Regions from separate parts of the Polaromonas sp. CG_23.6 genome, predicted to be linked through region 2. Evidence: riboswitches for the same ligand, from Rfam matches in the RefSeq annotation. Region 2 holds a riboswitch; the other holds the start of a gene.

Region 1 (7,968 bases), 720 kb from region 2:
GCAAAAAGGCCGGCGGCCAGCCAGCCTCTGGCGGCCGCCGGAAAAGCGAGAACCGGCCCGGCCATCAAGCCGGCGTCAACCGGCGAATGATCTCGGACGTCGCTGCCGCCTGGTTCATCGTATAAAAATGAATTCCCGGCACGCCCGCTGTGCGCAACTGCTCGCACATGTCGGTTATCACGTCCAGTCCAAAACTCCTGATCGAGGCGATGTCGTCGCCAAAGCCCTGGAGCCGCAAACGGATCCAGCGCGGAATCTCGGCACCACAGGCATCCGAAAAGCGCATCAACTGGGTTGAACTGGTGATCGGCATGATGCCCGGCACTACTGGAACATCAGCGCCCAGGCGCTGAACATCATCCACAAAGCGGAAATAGGCGTCAGCATTGAAAAAATACTGGGTGATGGCCGAATCGGCGCCGGCCCTGACCTTGGCCACAAAAGCCTGCAGATCGGCCTCGGCGGATTTGGCCTGCGGATGGATTTCCGGGTAAGCGGCCACCTCAAGGTGAAAGGCATCGCCGGTCTCGTGCCGGATGAAGGCCACCAGGTCGCTGGCGTAATGGAACTCGCCACCCGCGCCATAGCCGCTGGGCAGGTCACCGCGCAAGGCCACCAGTCGCTGGACGCCCATGGCCTGCAAGGTGGCCAGCTGGTCACGCACCGTTGACTTGGTGGCGCCGACGCACGAAAAATGGCAGGCGGCGGCCACACCCTCGTCCAGAATTGCTTTGACCGTGTTGAAGGTGCCCTCTTGCGTTGAGCCTCCGGCGCCAAAGGTGACCGAGCAGAACTCGGGCTGGCTGGCGTACAGCGCCTGTCTTGTCAGACGCAGCTTGTCCACGCCTTCAGGTGTCTTGGGCGGGAAAAATTCAAAACTGACCGGAATGTTCATCACGGGCTTTCTAGTCGCTGGTGTCGTTGTTGTCGGCTTTTTTGCCGCGCCGCTTGGCCGGTCCATGCTGGCCGGCATGCGCGGCTTCGGCCGCCTCGGAGTCTTCGTGCGGCTCGCGGGAGGCGCGCATTTCGCTGCGCGACACGCGCTTGGCGACTTGTCGTTTCGGCGCAGCGGCCAGCGGCTGGTCTTCGCCCTGCACTTCGTGGCCCTTCCTGGCCTGGATGAAAAATTCGCGGTTGCCGTCGCCGCCAGCAATCGGTGAGGCCAGCCAGGCCTTGACCTCCAGCCCCAGGGCGGCGCAGGTATCACGCAGGCGCTTTTCCACAAAATCGAAATGCACCGGGTCGCGCACGATGCCGCCTTTGCCGATCTGGCCGGGCTGCAACTCGAACTGCGGCTTGACCAGCATCAACAGCTGGCCGTCCGCTTTAAGCAGGCGCGCCACGGCGGGCAGCACCAGCGTCAGCGAGATAAAGGACAGGTCGCCGGTCAGGAAATCGAACACCGGGCTGAAACCGTCCATGTCCTGGTCGCTGTAGCCGTCTTCCTCGACATCGGCAAACGTGTCGTCGTCCAGGCTGCTGCCATGCAAGGCGCGCCGGTAATGTTCGGTCAGCTCGTCGGCCGTCAGCGAACGCGCATTCACACCCTCGATGCAGACCACGCGCTCGTCGCTGCGCAGGCTGTCGTGCAACTGGCCGTGGCCGACATCGACGCCCACGACCTGAACAGCGCCATGCTGCAGCAGGCAGTCGGTAAAGCCGCCGGTGGACTGGCCGATGTCGAGGCAGCGCAGGCCGCTCACGTCCAGGCCGGTTGCTTTCAGCGCGCCTTCGAGCTTCAGGCCACCGCGCGAGATGTATTTCGCCTCGGTGGTGTCGAGCAGTTGCAGTTCGGCAGCGGCAGGAATCTCGTCGCCGTTCTTGGCGATTTTTTTCCACGCCACCGCCTCGTCAACCCGCCAGTGGACGCCCGAGGCAATCAAGCGCTGGGCCTGGGAACGGGTAGTGGCATGGCCGTGTTCGACCAAAAATAAATCAGCGCGCATAAAGTTGGGGCAACGTCAAGGTTGCGTACAGGAAAATAAAACCATCATTTCGATAGCTGATGGCGCATGCCCAGCATGCGCCAGAGGCCAATTCGGCTTAAAAAATCCCCTGCACCGTGATGCAGGGGACGCCAACCACTTCAATAGCGGTAGGTGTTGGCTTTGTACGGGCCGGCCTTGGACACGCCAATGTACGCGGCCTGCTCGTCACTCAGCTCGGACAGCATCGCGCCGACCTTTTTCAGGTGCAGGCGGGCGACTTTTTCATCAAGGTGCTTGGGCAACACATAGACCTTGCCGGCGTCGTATTCATGCTGCTTGGTGAACAGTTCAATCTGCGCAATCGTCTGGTTGGCAAAGCTCGACGACATGACGAAGCTCGGGTGGCCCGTGCCGCAGCCCAGGTTCACCAGCCGGCCCTTGGCTAGCAGGATGATGCGCTTGCCATCCGGAAAGATCACATGGTCGACCTGCGGCTTGATTTCTTCCCAGGTGCATTTCTCCAGCGACACCACGTCGATCTCGTTGTCGAAGTGGCCGATGTTGCAAACGATGGCCTGGTCCTTCATGGCCGCCATGTGCTCATAGGTGATGACGTTCTTGTTGCCGGTGGCGGACACGAAGATGTCGCACTTGTCGGCGGCGTATTCCATGGTGACGACCTTGTAGCCTTCCATGGCGGCCTGCAACGCGTTGATCGGATCGATCTCGGTGACCCACACCTGGGCGCTCAGTGCGCGCAACGCCTGGGCAGAGCCCTTGCCGACATCGCCGTAACCGGCGACAAGGGCGACCTTGCCGGCAATCATCACGTCGGTGGCGCGCTTGATGGCGTCGACCAGCGACTCGCGGCAACCGTAGAGGTTGTCGAACTTGGACTTGGTGACCGAGTCGTTGACGTTGATGGCGCGAAACGCCAGCGTACCCTTGACCGACATTTCATTCAGGCGCAACACGCCGGTGGTGGTTTCCTCGGTCACGCCGATGATGTTTTTCAGACGGCGGCTGTACCAGGTCGGGTCTTGCGCCAGTTTGAACTTGATGGCGTTGAACAGGCAGGTTTCTTCTTCGCTGCCGGGGTGTTCCAGCAGACTGGGGTCTGTCTCGGCCTGGGTGCCCAGATGCATCAGCAGCGTGGCATCGCCGCCGTCGTCCAGGATCATGTTCGGGCCTTCCTCGGGCGTGCCCTTGTGGCCGGTGAATTCAAAGATGCGGTGCGTGTAGTCCCAGTAGTCGGCCAGGCTCTCGCCCTTGATGGCGAACACCGGTGTGCCTTCGGCGGCAATCGCGGCGGCGGCATGGTCTTGCGTCGAGTAAATGTTGCACGACGCCCAGCGTACTTCGGCGCCCAGCGCCTGCAGCGTCTCGATCAGCACGCCGGTCTGGATCGTCATGTGCAGCGAGCCGGTGATGCGCGCGCCTTCCAGTGGCTGGGACGCGGCAAATTCCTGCCGAATGGCCATCAGGCCGGGCATTTCGGTTTCGGCGATTTTCAGCTCTTTGCGGCCCCAGGCGGCCAGCGACAGGTCGGCAATGATGTGGTCAGTGTTCAGGATGGTCTTCAGTACGGCGTTCATTTGGGAACTCTCCAAAATCAGGTTCAAGCGGGCAAAATAGCCACGACCGCAGGGCTTGTCAAGGGAAGTGTGGAATTCACTCACCCGGCATCAAGGCACATGCGGGTGAGCGTGGTTGCAAGAAAAAGTCCTGAGCCTAGACCACATGCCGTGGGTTGCAACGCTCCTCAGGAGAGCATATATTGTACAGAACGCTCCACGCCAGGCCGCGCATCGCGGCAAAAGCCTGCATGCCAGAATGGCGCGATGCAAGCACTTGAACACTGGCCGATCAACAGCCGCCGCCGAATCACCGGCGTTTTCACCGACATCGACGACACCCTGACCACCGAAGGCGCCATCACGCCCGACGCACTGGGCGCGCTGGCCGCACTGAAAGCCGCCGGCCTGGACCTGATCGCCATCACCGGCCGGCCGGTCGGCTGGAGCGCGCCCTTTGCGCGGGTCTGGCCGGTCAATGCCATCGTTGCTGAAAACGGCGCAGTGGCGCTGCTTTCAAGCCAAAACGGGCTTCAACCTCTGTCTGGCGGGCGTGGGCAGCTGTCAAAGATCTACCAGCAGGACGAAGCGACACGGCAAACCAATTACGCCCGCATGCAGCAGGTGGCGGCGCGTGTCGTGCGCGACGTGCCCGGCGCGGTGATCTCGCAAGACAGTCCGGGGCGCGAGACCGACATGGCCATCGACCACAGCGAATTCGCGCACCTGCCGTCAGCCGCCATCGCCCTGGCCGTGCAGATCATGCAGGACGAAGGCATGAACGCCACGGTCAGCTCGATCCACATCAACGGCTGGTTCGGCCCCCACAACAAGCTGCAGGGCGCGCGCTGGATCGTTCGCGAATTGCTGGGCCGCGACCTGGATGCCGAAATGGACCGCTGGGTGTACGTTGGCGACTCGACCAACGACCAGCTGATGTTCGAGGCCTTTGGCAACTCGGTTGGCGTGGCCAATGTGCGGCGCTTTGAAGCGCAACTGAGCCACCTGCCGCGCTACATCACCCGGGACGAGCGCGGCGCGGGCTTTGCCGAAGTGGCCGCCGCCGTGCTGGCGGCGCGCGCCGATTAAAAAGCAGGCTGACGCGTCAGGACGGCTTGCCCAGCCCCAGCTTTTCGACCAGCGCTTTTTCCTTCAGAAAGGTTTCCTGGGCGAACTTGGTGTAGGCGGCCGTGCTCATGTAGTTGGGCAGCATGTCATAGCGACCGAGCGCGGCCACGTAGCTGGGCTCTTCCATGGCTTTCTTGAACGCATCGTGCAGCCGCTTCACCACGTCGGGCGGCGTGCCCTTGGGCGCACCGATGCCGAAGGGCGAGTTCTGCACGATGTCGTAGCCCAGTTCCTTGAGCGTGGGCGCATTGGGAAACTTGTCCAGCCGCTTCTCGCCCCAGGTGTTCAGCACCCGCAGCTTGCCGGCCTCGACCTGCGGCGCAAAACCGGTGCTGTCGGCCGCCGCCATCAACTGGCCGCTGACCACCGCCAGCATCAGGTCGGCGCTTCCCTTGTAGGGAATGTGCAGCAGCTTGATGCCGGCCTGTTGCGCGATCAACTCGGTGGTCAGGTGCGGGCTGGTCAGCGTGCCGGTCGAGCCATAGCTCAGCTCGCCGGGATGGGCCTTGGCATAGGCGACAAAGTCGGCCCAGGTCTTGAACGGCGAGTCGGCCGGCACGACGATGCCGAAGGCATAACCGGTGACATTGAGCACATAGGTGATGTCCTGGACCGGGTCCCAGTTGATCTTGGTGGTGTACGGCAGGCGAAACACGCCCAGCGGAATCTGCGCCAGCGTGTAGCCGTCGGCCGGCGCTGTCTGCAGCTGCTGCGCCGGCAGCGTGCCGCCGGCGCCGGGTTTGTTGTCGACGATCACCGGTTGGCCAAGGATTTTCGAGGCGTTGTCGGCCAGCGAGCGCATGGTGATGTCGGTCGGCCCGCCAGCCGGAAAGGCCACGATGAGCTTGATCGGACGGACCGGAAAGCCCTGGGCCTGGGCTTGAGCGAAAGGGGCACCCAGCGAACCCAGTGCGGGAACAGCCAGGGCGGCGGCGGATTGAAGCAGTTGGCGGCGTTGCATGAAGGCGTCTCCTGAAAGGTCTGGCAGTTGGCGAAACCGCCATGATGCGTCACTCCGGCCCCGGCCACATCAGGGCAACACCTGAAGCGCTGTCGCCTGCGCGTCAGGTGGTTTTACAAGCCTTTCAGGGTGTTTGCGCAATGGGCGCGGTCACAGTCAGCTATTTATTTCATAGCACATACGATTTTCCGGATCGCGCCAGCACGCTCGCCAGCGCCTTGCCGGTCGGTGTTGCCAGTGCCACCACGGCCTCGGGCGGCGCGGACGCGACGACCAGGCCACCGGCGTTGCCGCCGTCCGGCCCCAGGTCGATCACCCAATCGGCTTCGGCGATCACGTCGAGGTCGTGCTCAATGACGATCACGCTGTGGCCGCCGTTGACCAGCCGGTGCAGCACATGGATCAGCTTTTCCACATCAGCCATGTGCAGGCCGACGGTCGGCTCGTCGAGCACATACAGCGTGTGCGGCGCTTTCTGGCCGCGCCTTGTGATGTCATCGCGCACCTTTGACAGTTCGGTCACCAGTTTGATGCGCTGCGCCTCGCCGCCCGACAGCGTGGGCGACGGCTGGCCGAGCGTGAGATAACCAAGTCCCACGTCTTTCAGCAATTGCAGCGGATGGCCGATGGCGGGCATGGCGGCGAAAAAGTCCACCGCTTCATCGACTTCCATCTTCAGCACGTCGCCGATGCTCTTGCCGCGCCAGGTGACGGCCAGCGTCTCGGGGTTGAAGCGCGCACCGTGGCAGGTTTCGCACAGCACCTTCACATCGGGCAAAAAGCTCATGCCGATGGTGCGAACACCCGCGCCCTCGCAGGTCGGGCAGCGGCCTTCGCCGGTGTTGAAGGAAAAGCGCCCGGCCGCGTAACCACGCGCGCGCGCTTCGAGCGTGTCGGCAAACAGCTTGCGCACCGTGTCCCAGAAGCCGATGTAGGTCGCTGGACAGGAACGCGGCGTCTTGCCGATGGGCGTCTGGTCGACCTCCAGCACGCGGTCCACGGCGCGGTAGCCGTCGATGCGCTCGCAACCGGTCCAGACCGGGTGTTTTCCGGCGTCGTCGGCTTCGCGGCCGGCTTTCGTCGAGCGCAGCGCAACGCCGGCGTGGACGTTGGTCAGCAGCACGTCGCGCGCCAGTGTGGATTTGCCGGAGCCCGACACGCCGGTGACCGCGACCAGCCGGTACAGCGGGACATCGACCGAAACGTTTTTCAGGTTGTGCAGGCTGGCGCCTTCGACTTTCAGCCACGAGGTGTACTCGCTGGTGGAGGCGGGCGCGGCGTTGTGCAAGGCGCTGGCCGTGGCGGCTGCGGCTTTGAGGGCTGCAGCTTTCAGGGCGGCTTGCTTGGCTTTGCTGACAGGTTTGGTTGGGGTGGGGGAGCCCTCACCCCCGCCCTCTTCCTGAGGGAGAGGGAGTAAATCCGCCGCGCGTACCAAATCACCAGCGCCGGCATCCGTTTCGCTCCCTTGCCCGGCTGGCTTCGTCACACGCCGCGCATGCAGCGGATGAATCAGCGGATTCGCCAGATAGCGCCCGGTCAGCGATTCCGGCACGGCGGACAGCTGCGCCGCCGTGCCTTGCGCCACCAGTTGCCCGCCGCGCTTGCCGGCGCCGGGGCCGATGTCGATGATGTTGTCGGCCCGGCGAATGGTGTCTTCGTCGTGCTCGACCACCACCAGCGTGTTGCCGCGCTCGCTGAGCTTGCCCAAAGCGCCCAGCAAAATCTGGTTGTCGCGCGGATGCAGGCCGATGGTCGGCTCGTCCAGCACGTAGCACACGCCCTGCAGATTGGAGCCGAGCTGCGCCGCCAGCCGGATGCGCTGCGCCTCGCCGCCCGACAGCGTGGGCGCGCCCCGGTCAAGCGTGAGGTAGCCCAGGCCCACATCTTCGAGGAATTCGAGCCGGCTCTTGATCTCGGGAATCAGGTCTCTGGCAATGCCGGCTTCGCGACCCGTCAGCGCCAGCGTGTCCACCCAGGCGCGGATCGCGGTGACGCTCAGACGGGCGATGGCGGTGATGGGCCAGCCCTGGCCCGTGCCATCGTCCAAAAGCGCAAGTTCCTGCTTGAAATAGGCCTTCCCGCTTGATGGGCTTGCGTCAGCAGCTATCAATTTTGAAAAGCCGGCGCCAAAGCGCACGGCCCGCGCCGTGGCATTGAGCCGCGCTCCCTGGCAGCCGGGGCAAACCGTGTCCAGCACGTCGTCGGTCTCGGGTTCGCCGAAGGTCTGCTCGCGGCCCTTGTTGTCGTCCGTGTTCAGCACCGAATCGTCAAAGGCCTGGCGCTGGTCCTTGGTCAGCTTGACGCCGGTGCCGACGCAGTCCGGGCACCAGCCATGCTTGCTGTTGTAGCTGAACAGGCGCGGATCGAGTTCGGGGTA
Region 2 (7,968 bases):
TGGCCAAGGTGGTGGCGCAGGCTGCCGGACTGGATTTGTTCGAGGTCGAATATGCCGACCGCGATGGCAACTCCCTGAGCGGGCGCGACCGCTACCGCTCGCTGCAGATTGCCCAGGTGTTCCTCAAGGGCAGCATGCATTCGGCGCTGCTGTTCGATGAGGTGGAAGACGTGTTTCCACCCATTTCCAGCGAAGCCGCACAACTGATGGCACGCTCCGAGCAGTTGAGCGCGCCCGGCAGCCATTCGGTCAGCGGCAAGGCCTGGGTCAACCAGATTCTCGAATCGAACCCCGTGCCCACGCTGTGGGTGACCAACCGCATCGAGCAGATCGACCCGGCGTTTCGCCGCCGCTTTGCTTACCACCTGGAACTACGTTCGCCGCCCCCCGGCGCGCGCGAAGGCATTGTCCGCAAAACGCTCGAAGGCGTGCAGGTCAGCGATGCTTTCATCGCCAGGCTCACTGCCCGCAAAGGCCTGACGCCGGCGCAAATCCGCACGGCGGTGCGCTTTGCCCGGCTGGCCAGCGCGCCTGAAAAAACCATGGACGCGCAGGTCGATGGCGCCGGATTGCAGGCCATCCTGGCGGGCGGCTGGCCGTCATTGATGGAGTCGCTGATCGAACGCCAGCTGAAAAACGCCGACGTGGCGTTGGGCAACAAGGCCGAAGCCTCAAGCCGGCGCAACGTGACGACCTATGACCTGGCAATGCTCAACGTCGAGTCGCGGTTCGAGATTGCGCGCATCGTGCAGGCGCTGAAAAGCCGGGGCCACGGCAGCCTGTGCTTCTACGGCCCGCCCGGCACCGGCAAGACCGCGTTGGCCGAGCACATCGCCCAGGCGCTGGAGCAGCCGCTGCTGATCAAGCAGGCCAGCGACCTGATGAGCAAGTACGTCGGCGAAACCGAGCAGGCCATGGCCGCCATGTTCCGCGAAGCCGAGAATGAAAAAGCCGTGCTGCTGCTGGACGAGGCCGACAGCTTTCTGCAGGACCGGCGCGGCGCCCAGCGCACTTATGAGGTCACCGAGGTCAACGAGATGCTGCAGGGCATGGAGCGCTATGCCGGTATTTTCATCTGCACCACCAACCTGCTGGAAAGCCTGGACCAGGCGGCGTTGCGGCGCTTTACCTTCAAGATCAGGTTCATGCCGCTAACGCGCGAGCAGCGCGAAACGATGTTCGTGACGGAAGCGCTGGCAGGCGATGTTTCCTTGCTCACGCCGCCGCTGCAAAAAAGACTCGCCCTGTTGACACAGCTGTGCCCCGGCGACTTTGCAGCGGTCAAGCGGCAGGGGGTGATTCTGGAAACAGAACTGTCCGCCGAAGAATTCCTTGCGCAACTCGAAGCTGAACACCGCATCAAGCCCGAGGTGCGGGAAGGGCGCTCGATAGGGTTCATGCGTTGATAATTGCTACATAATTCATAGCTTATATCGCTTGCCTGCATTGCGCCCGAGTCACTTTAATTGTAAATTTTGATTAGGGCCACCGGATCGGCCCCAGCAAAGCCACGCGTGGAGTTTGTCAACCCTCTTCGCCACACACCCGCAGCACCTCGGCCCCATACGCCTGCAGCTTCTTCACGCCCATGCCACTGATGCCTTCCAGGTCACGCAGGCTTTTGGGTGCCTGCTCGGCAATGGCGCGCAGCGTGGCGTCGTGAAAAATCACAAAGGCCGGCAAGTTGTGCTCACGTGCCACGTCGGCGCGCCAGGATTTCAGGCGTGCCAGCCGTTCCAGAGCGCCGGCGTTCAGCGTGGCTTCGGCCATGCCCTTGGCCGATGTTTTCTTCGCCGGCGTTTTGCTGCCGCGTCTGGGTCGCTCGGCTTTGGCGCTGACGGCCTGCTGGCGCAGCAGCACGCTGACTTCGCCCTTGAGCACCTGGCGTGCATCGGGCAGCAGCAGCAGCGTGTTGAAGGCTTCGGCGTTGACGCGCACCAGGTTGCTGGCGATCAGCTGGCGCAGCACACCGCGCCATTGCGGCTCGGCCAGGTCGGCACCGATGCCGAAGGTGCTGAGTTGGTCATGGCCGTACTGCACGACTTTTTCGGTCGGCTTGCCGCGCAGGATGTCCATGATGTGGCCGGCGCCAAAGCTGATGCCGCTGGCTTGCTGCACGCGGTAGATGCAGCTGAGCATCTTGCGCGCCGCCTCGGTCGCGTCCCAAACAGCGGGCGGATTCAAACAGTTGTCGCAATTGCCACAGGGCGAACTTGGCTCGCCAAAGTAGCCCAGCAGGCTGACGCGCCGGCAGCGCGTGCCTTCGGCCAGTGTCAAGAGCGCATCGAGCTTGCCGCGCATCACGGCCTTGAATTCTTCGCTGGCGACTTCACTGGTGTCGATCATGCGGCGCTGGTTCACCACGTCCTGCAGGCCATAGACCATCCAGGCGTCGGCCGGCAAGCCATCGCGCCCGGCCCGGCCGGTTTCCTGGTAGTAGCCTTCGATGTTTTTCGGCATGTCCAGGTGCGCGACGAAGCGCACATCGGGCTTGTCGATGCCCATGCCAAAGGCAATCGTCGCCACCATCACCATGCCGTCCTCGCGCAAAAACCGGTCCTGGCGCTGCTGGCGCAGCTTGGCGTCCAGCCCGGCGTGGTAGGCCATCGCCTTGATGCCGGCGGCCTCCAGCATGCTGGCGATTTCTTCCACGCGTTTGCGCGACTGGCAATAGACGATGCCCGCCTCGCCGTCGTGCTCGGACTGGATGAAGCGAAGCAGCTGACGCGTCGCGTCGACTTTTTCCACGATGGTGTAGCGAATGTTGGGCCGGTCAAAGCTGCTGACAAACGCGCGCGCCTCTTCGAGCTTGAGCCGCTCGACCATGTCCTGGCGCGTCAGGTGGTCGGCCGTCGCCGTCAGCGCCATGCGCGGCACGTCGGGAAAGGATTCGTGCAGCAGGCTCAAACTGCGGTATTCGGGCCGGAAGTCGTGGCCCCACTGGCTCACGCAATGCGCCTCGTCAATGGCAAACAGGCTCAGCAACCCGCGCTCGTGCAGCGAGGCCAGCAGGCCCTTCATGCGTGGCGTGTTGATGCGCTCGGGCGCGGCGTAGAGCAGCGTTAGCTTGTTTGCCAGCAGCTGCTTTTCCAGCGCGCTGCTTTCCTCGTAGGTCTGCGTCGAATTGAGGAAGGCCGCCGACACGCCGGCTTCCGTCAGCGCGCCGACCTGGTCGTGCATCAGCGCAATCAGCGGTGAAATCACGATGGTCACGCCGTGCCCGGCGTTTTGCCGCACGATGGCCGGAATCTGGTAGCACAGCGACTTGCCGCCGCCGGTCGGCATCAACACCAGCGCGTCGCCGCCCTGCACGACGTGTTGCACGATGGCTTGCTGCGGCCCGCGAAAGTCGCTGTAGCCAAAGACCTGGCCAAGCACGTCCAGCGGCGTGGGCTGGGAGGAAGAAGTAGGCAATGATGACAAGTTCGGTACGTACAAGTTGGCGGTGTGAAATCCGGATTGCTATGAAAAAAATAGCTGCTTGCGAAAGGCACACGGGCGCAAAGACCCTATTTAATCACTATTTTTCTAATCAGCGCTTCGCAGCGTTTGCCGGCAGGCTTGCGTCCCCTTGTTCGGGCCGGTTGCCGGTTCAGCACGGTCTTCAGCAAACGCCAGCAGGCAACTGCCGTATTGTCAGGGAAAGTCAACGGCCATGAACCGCGTCCTAGAATGCACGCCATGAAGCCGATACCCTACACCCGCGCCGCACAACTCCCCGCCCTTTTGGCGCAACGCATTTTGATTCTTGACGGTGCGATGGGCACCATGATCCAGCGCTTCAAGCTGAGTGAAGCGCAGTACCGGGGGGAAGGCTACGCCGGCCCCGGTGGGTCGGGCGAGCGTTTCAAGGCGTTTCACCGTGACGTCAAGGGCAACAACGAGTTGCTGAGTCTCACGCGCCCGGACGTGATCCGCGACATCCATGAAGGCTACCTGGCCGCCGGTGCCGACCTGATCGAGACCAACACCTTTGGCGCGACCACCGTGGCCCAGGCCGACTACGACATGGCCGAGTTGGCGGTCGAGATGAACTACGAATCGGCCCGCATTGCCCGGGTGGCGTGCGACAAGTTTTCAACGCCGGACAAGCCGCGCTTTGTCGTCGGCACGCTGGGCCCCACGCCCAAGACCGCCAGCATCAGCCCCGATGTGAACGACGCGGGCGCGCGCAACACCAGTTTCGAAGAACTGCGCAAGGCTTACTACGAGCAGACCGAGGCGCTGGTCAAGGGCGGCAGCGACGTGCTGATGGTCGAGACGATTTTCGACACGCTCAATGCCAAGGCGGCATTGTTTGCCATCGACGAGTACTTCGACAACTCCGGTGAACGCCTGCCGCTGATCATCAGCGGCACGGTGACCGATGCGTCAGGCCGGATTTTGAGCGGCCAGACGGTGACGGCCTTCTGGCACAGCGTGCGCCATGCCGAGCCGCTGGCCGTGGGCCTGAATTGCGCGTTGGGCGCGGCGCTGATGCGTCCCTATATCCAGGAACTGGCCAAGGCCGCGCCCGACACCTTCATCAGCTGCTACCCGAACGCCGGGCTGCCCAATCCGATGAGCGACACCGGTTTTGACGAAACGCCCGACGTGACCTCGCGCCTGCTGCACGAGTTTGCCGCCGAAGGACTGGTCAATATCGTGGGCGGCTGCTGCGGCACCACGCCCGAGCACATCGCGGCGATTGCCCAGTCGGTGGCGCTGGTGGGTGGACGCAAGCTGCAGCGCGGTGTCTTCTACGCCGAAACGGCCTGAAAGCAGGGTCAGGACGAGCCTTCGGGCGCCTTTGTGGCGCACGACCGTTCAGGCCTCGGGCCGCGAACCGATCTCTTGCTCCATTGCCTGCGTCAGCTGGACATACATCTTGAGCTTGTCGGTCACTTCGCGCAGGCGCGCTCCGATGCGCAGCGACACGGCCAGCAGCAGTTTGGCGGCAATGCCCGGGTTTTCCTCCATCAGGCGGCTCAGTCCTGCGCGGGTGAGGATCGCGCAGCGCAACTGCGTGGCCGCAACACAGCTTGCGTAGCGGGGCAGGCCGTCGAACATGCCGAGTTCGCCAATCAGGCTGCCCGGGCCCAGCAAGGTGATGACGATGGGCTCGGCACGGCTGACCACCTGTGTTTCCACCGTCACTTCGCCATCGAGCAGGAGCATCAGGAATCCGGTGTCAAGAACATCACCTTCGCGGATAAAGACAGTGTCCTTGGACACAATTTGCGGCTGCATGTAGCGCACCACCGTGCGCGCCTCTGGCATCGTCAGTTGCATCAATGCGGTGGGCGCCACCAGCAAGCGGGCCGCCAGGTCGGCCGTTTCCGAACCTTCGGTAGCGTCATGCGGCGGACTGATCGACGGGAAGCTTTTTTTTCTAAGGAAGGTGCTTGTCATGGGTCGACCCGGTGGAATTTGATGGCTTGAAACCGGCCTGCCGGCATTGGTGCTTAAAATCGAGCTTAACTCAAGGAGCGTTGCAGCGAAACACCGTTTCGTCAGGCTTGGGTCAACAGGGCGCAAAACGCTCTTTTTGGCAACGACGCTCACCTTTGTTCCAAGGTGAGCCATGTCCGCAATTCAATCTATCCCGCCAGTCGCCCCACCCGTTCCGAACGTCCCGCCCATGAAGCTTTCCGGCCTGGAGCCGGTCACTGTCGGACCGGATTCCCTGTTCGTCAACATTGGTGAGCGTACCAACGTCACCGGCTCCAAGGCCTTCGCCCGCATGATCCTGAACGGCGACTTTGAAGCGGCGCTGGCGGTGGCGCGCCAGCAGGTCGAAAATGGCGCGCAAATCATCGACATCAACATGGACGAGGCCATGCTCGACAGCCAGGCGGCCATGGTTCGGTTTTTGAACCTGATCGCCGGCGAGCCCGACATTGCCCGCGTGCCCATCATGATCGACAGCTCCAAGTGGAGCGTGATCGAGGCCGGCCTGCGCTGCATCCAGGGAAAGGGCATCGTCAACTCGATTTCGATGAAGGAGGGCGTGGACGCCTTCAAGCAGCAGGCGAAACTGCTCAAGCGCTACGGCGCTGCGGCCGTCGTCATGGCGTTTGACGAACAGGGGCAGGCCGACACCTACGAGCGAAAAATCACCATTTGCGAGCGCGCCTACCGGCTGCTGGTGGACGAGATCGGTTTTCCGCCCGAAGACATCATTTTCGACCCCAACATCTTCGCCATTGCCACCGGCATTGACGAACACAACAACTACGCGGTTGACTTCATCAACGCCACCCGCTGGATCAAAACCAATTTGCCCGGTGCCAAGGTCTCGGGCGGCGTGTCAAACGTGTCGTTCAGCTTTCGCGGCAACGACCCGGTGCGCGAAGCCATCCACACGGTATTTTTGTACCACGCGATCCAGGCCGGCATGGACATGGGCATTGTCAACGCCGGCATGATGGGTGTCTATGACGACCTGGAGCCGGTGCTGCGCGAGCGCGTCGAAGACGTGGTGCTGAACCGCCAGCCGCTCTACAAGGAAGGCGAGGAACACCTCACACCCGGCGAGCGCCTGATTGAAGTGGCTGAAACGGCCAAGAGCGGTGCGCGCGACGAGAGCAAGAAGTACGAATGGCGCGCGCTGCCGATTCGCGCCCGCCTGTCGCACGCGCTGGTGCATGGCAACAACGAATTCATCACCGAAGACACCGAGGAGATGTACCAGACCATCCTTGCCGAAAACGGGCGGCCGCTGCATGTCATCGAAGGCCCGCTGATGGACGGCATGAACGTGGTCGGCGACCTGTTCGGCCAGGGCAAGATGTTCCTGCCGCAGGTGGTCAAGAGCGCCCGGGTGATGAAGCAGGCCGTGGCGCACCTGCTGCCCTACATCGAGGCTGAAAAGCTGGTGCTGCAGGCCGCCGGCGGCGACGTGAAGACCAAGGGCAAGATCATCATCGCCACCGTCAAGGGCGACGTGCACGACATCGGCAAGAACATCGTCACCGTGGTGCTGCAGTGCAACAACTTCGAGGTTGTCAACATGGGCGTGATGGTGCCGTGCCACGAGATTCTGGCGCTGGCCAAGGCCGAAGGCGCCGACATCGTCGGCCTGTCCGGACTGATCACGCCGAGTCTGGAGGAAATGCAGTACGTCGCCAGCGAGATGCAAAAAGACGACCATTTCCGCCTCAACAACATTCCGCTGCTGATTGGCGGCGCCACCTGCAGCCGCGTGCACACGGCGGTGAAGATTTCGCCGCATTATGAAGGCCCGGTGGTGTACGTGCCCGACGCCTCGCGCAGCGTCAGCGTGGCGCAAAGCCTGCTGTCTGACAACGCCGCCAAGTACATCGCCGAGCTGAACGCCGACTACGAGAAGGTGCGCATCCAGCACGCCAGCAAGAAGCAGGTGCCGATGTGGCCGCTGGCCAAGGCGCGGGCCAATGCCACGGCGATGGACTGGGCGAGCTACACGCCGCCCATGCCCAAATTTATCGGCCGGCGCGTCTTCAAGAATTTCGACCTGGCCGAACTCGCCGAGTTCATTGATTGGGGACCGTTCTTCCAGACCTGGGACCTGGCCGGGCCGTTCCCGGCGATTCTGAAGGACGAGGTGGTGGGCACCGAGGCCGTGCGCGTCTATGCCGACGCCAAGCGCATGCTCAAGCGGCTGATCGAGGGACGCTGGCTCACCGCCAGTGGCGTGATGGGTTTGTATCCCGCCAACAGCGTCGGCGACGACATCGAGATCTACACCGACGAGACGCGCAGCGAAGTCGCCATGACCTGGTACGGCCTGCGCCAGCAGACCGAGAAAACAGCCGTTGACGGCGTGATGCGCCCCAGCCGCTGCCTGGCCGACTTTGTCGCGCCCAAGGTGCTTACTCCTGAATTAATAGCTGCTCGTGCAAGCCAGACATGCGCAAACGGCCAAAATGGCTCAAAAATCGCCGATTACATCGGTATTTTTGCCGTCACCGCCGGGCTGGGCGCCGAGAAGAAGGACAAGTATTTCCT

Evidence for each region. Region 2 has a riboswitch for S-adenosylhomocysteine ahead of metH (methionine synthase). Riboswitches for the same ligand answer to the same signal wherever they lie in the genome.
Region 1: it holds a riboswitch for S-adenosylhomocysteine, as region 2 does, so the genes downstream of both, ahcY (adenosylhomocysteinase) here and metH (methionine synthase) in region 2, are expected to answer to the same signal.

What each region holds. Positions count from the first base shown of each region.
Region 1 is NZ_JARXUY010000001.1:1,124,628-1,132,595, reverse strand. It holds gene H4V98_RS05290 (septal ring lytic transglycosylase RlpA family protein) at 1-65, opposite strand, end outside; gene metF (methylenetetrahydrofolate reductase [NAD(P)H]) at 65-895, opposite strand; gene H4V98_RS05280 (TlyA family RNA methyltransferase) at 906-1,946, opposite strand; gene ahcY (adenosylhomocysteinase) at 2,087-3,523, opposite strand; S-adenosyl-L-homocysteine riboswitch at 3,624-3,698, opposite strand; gene H4V98_RS05270 (HAD-IIB family hydrolase) at 3,770-4,591, shown strand; gene H4V98_RS05265 (tripartite tricarboxylate transporter substrate binding protein) at 4,608-5,591, opposite strand; gene uvrA (excinuclease ABC subunit UvrA) at 5,761-7,968, opposite strand, start outside.
Region 2 is NZ_JARXUY010000001.1:403,034-411,001, reverse strand. It holds gene H4V98_RS02045 (ATP-binding protein) at 1-1,406, shown strand, start outside; gene recQ (DNA helicase RecQ) at 1,525-3,423, opposite strand; gene H4V98_RS02035 (homocysteine S-methyltransferase family protein) at 3,682-4,758, shown strand; gene H4V98_RS02030 (cyclic nucleotide-binding domain-containing protein) at 4,807-5,391, opposite strand; S-adenosyl-L-homocysteine riboswitch at 5,458-5,549, shown strand; gene metH (methionine synthase) at 5,564-7,968, shown strand, end outside.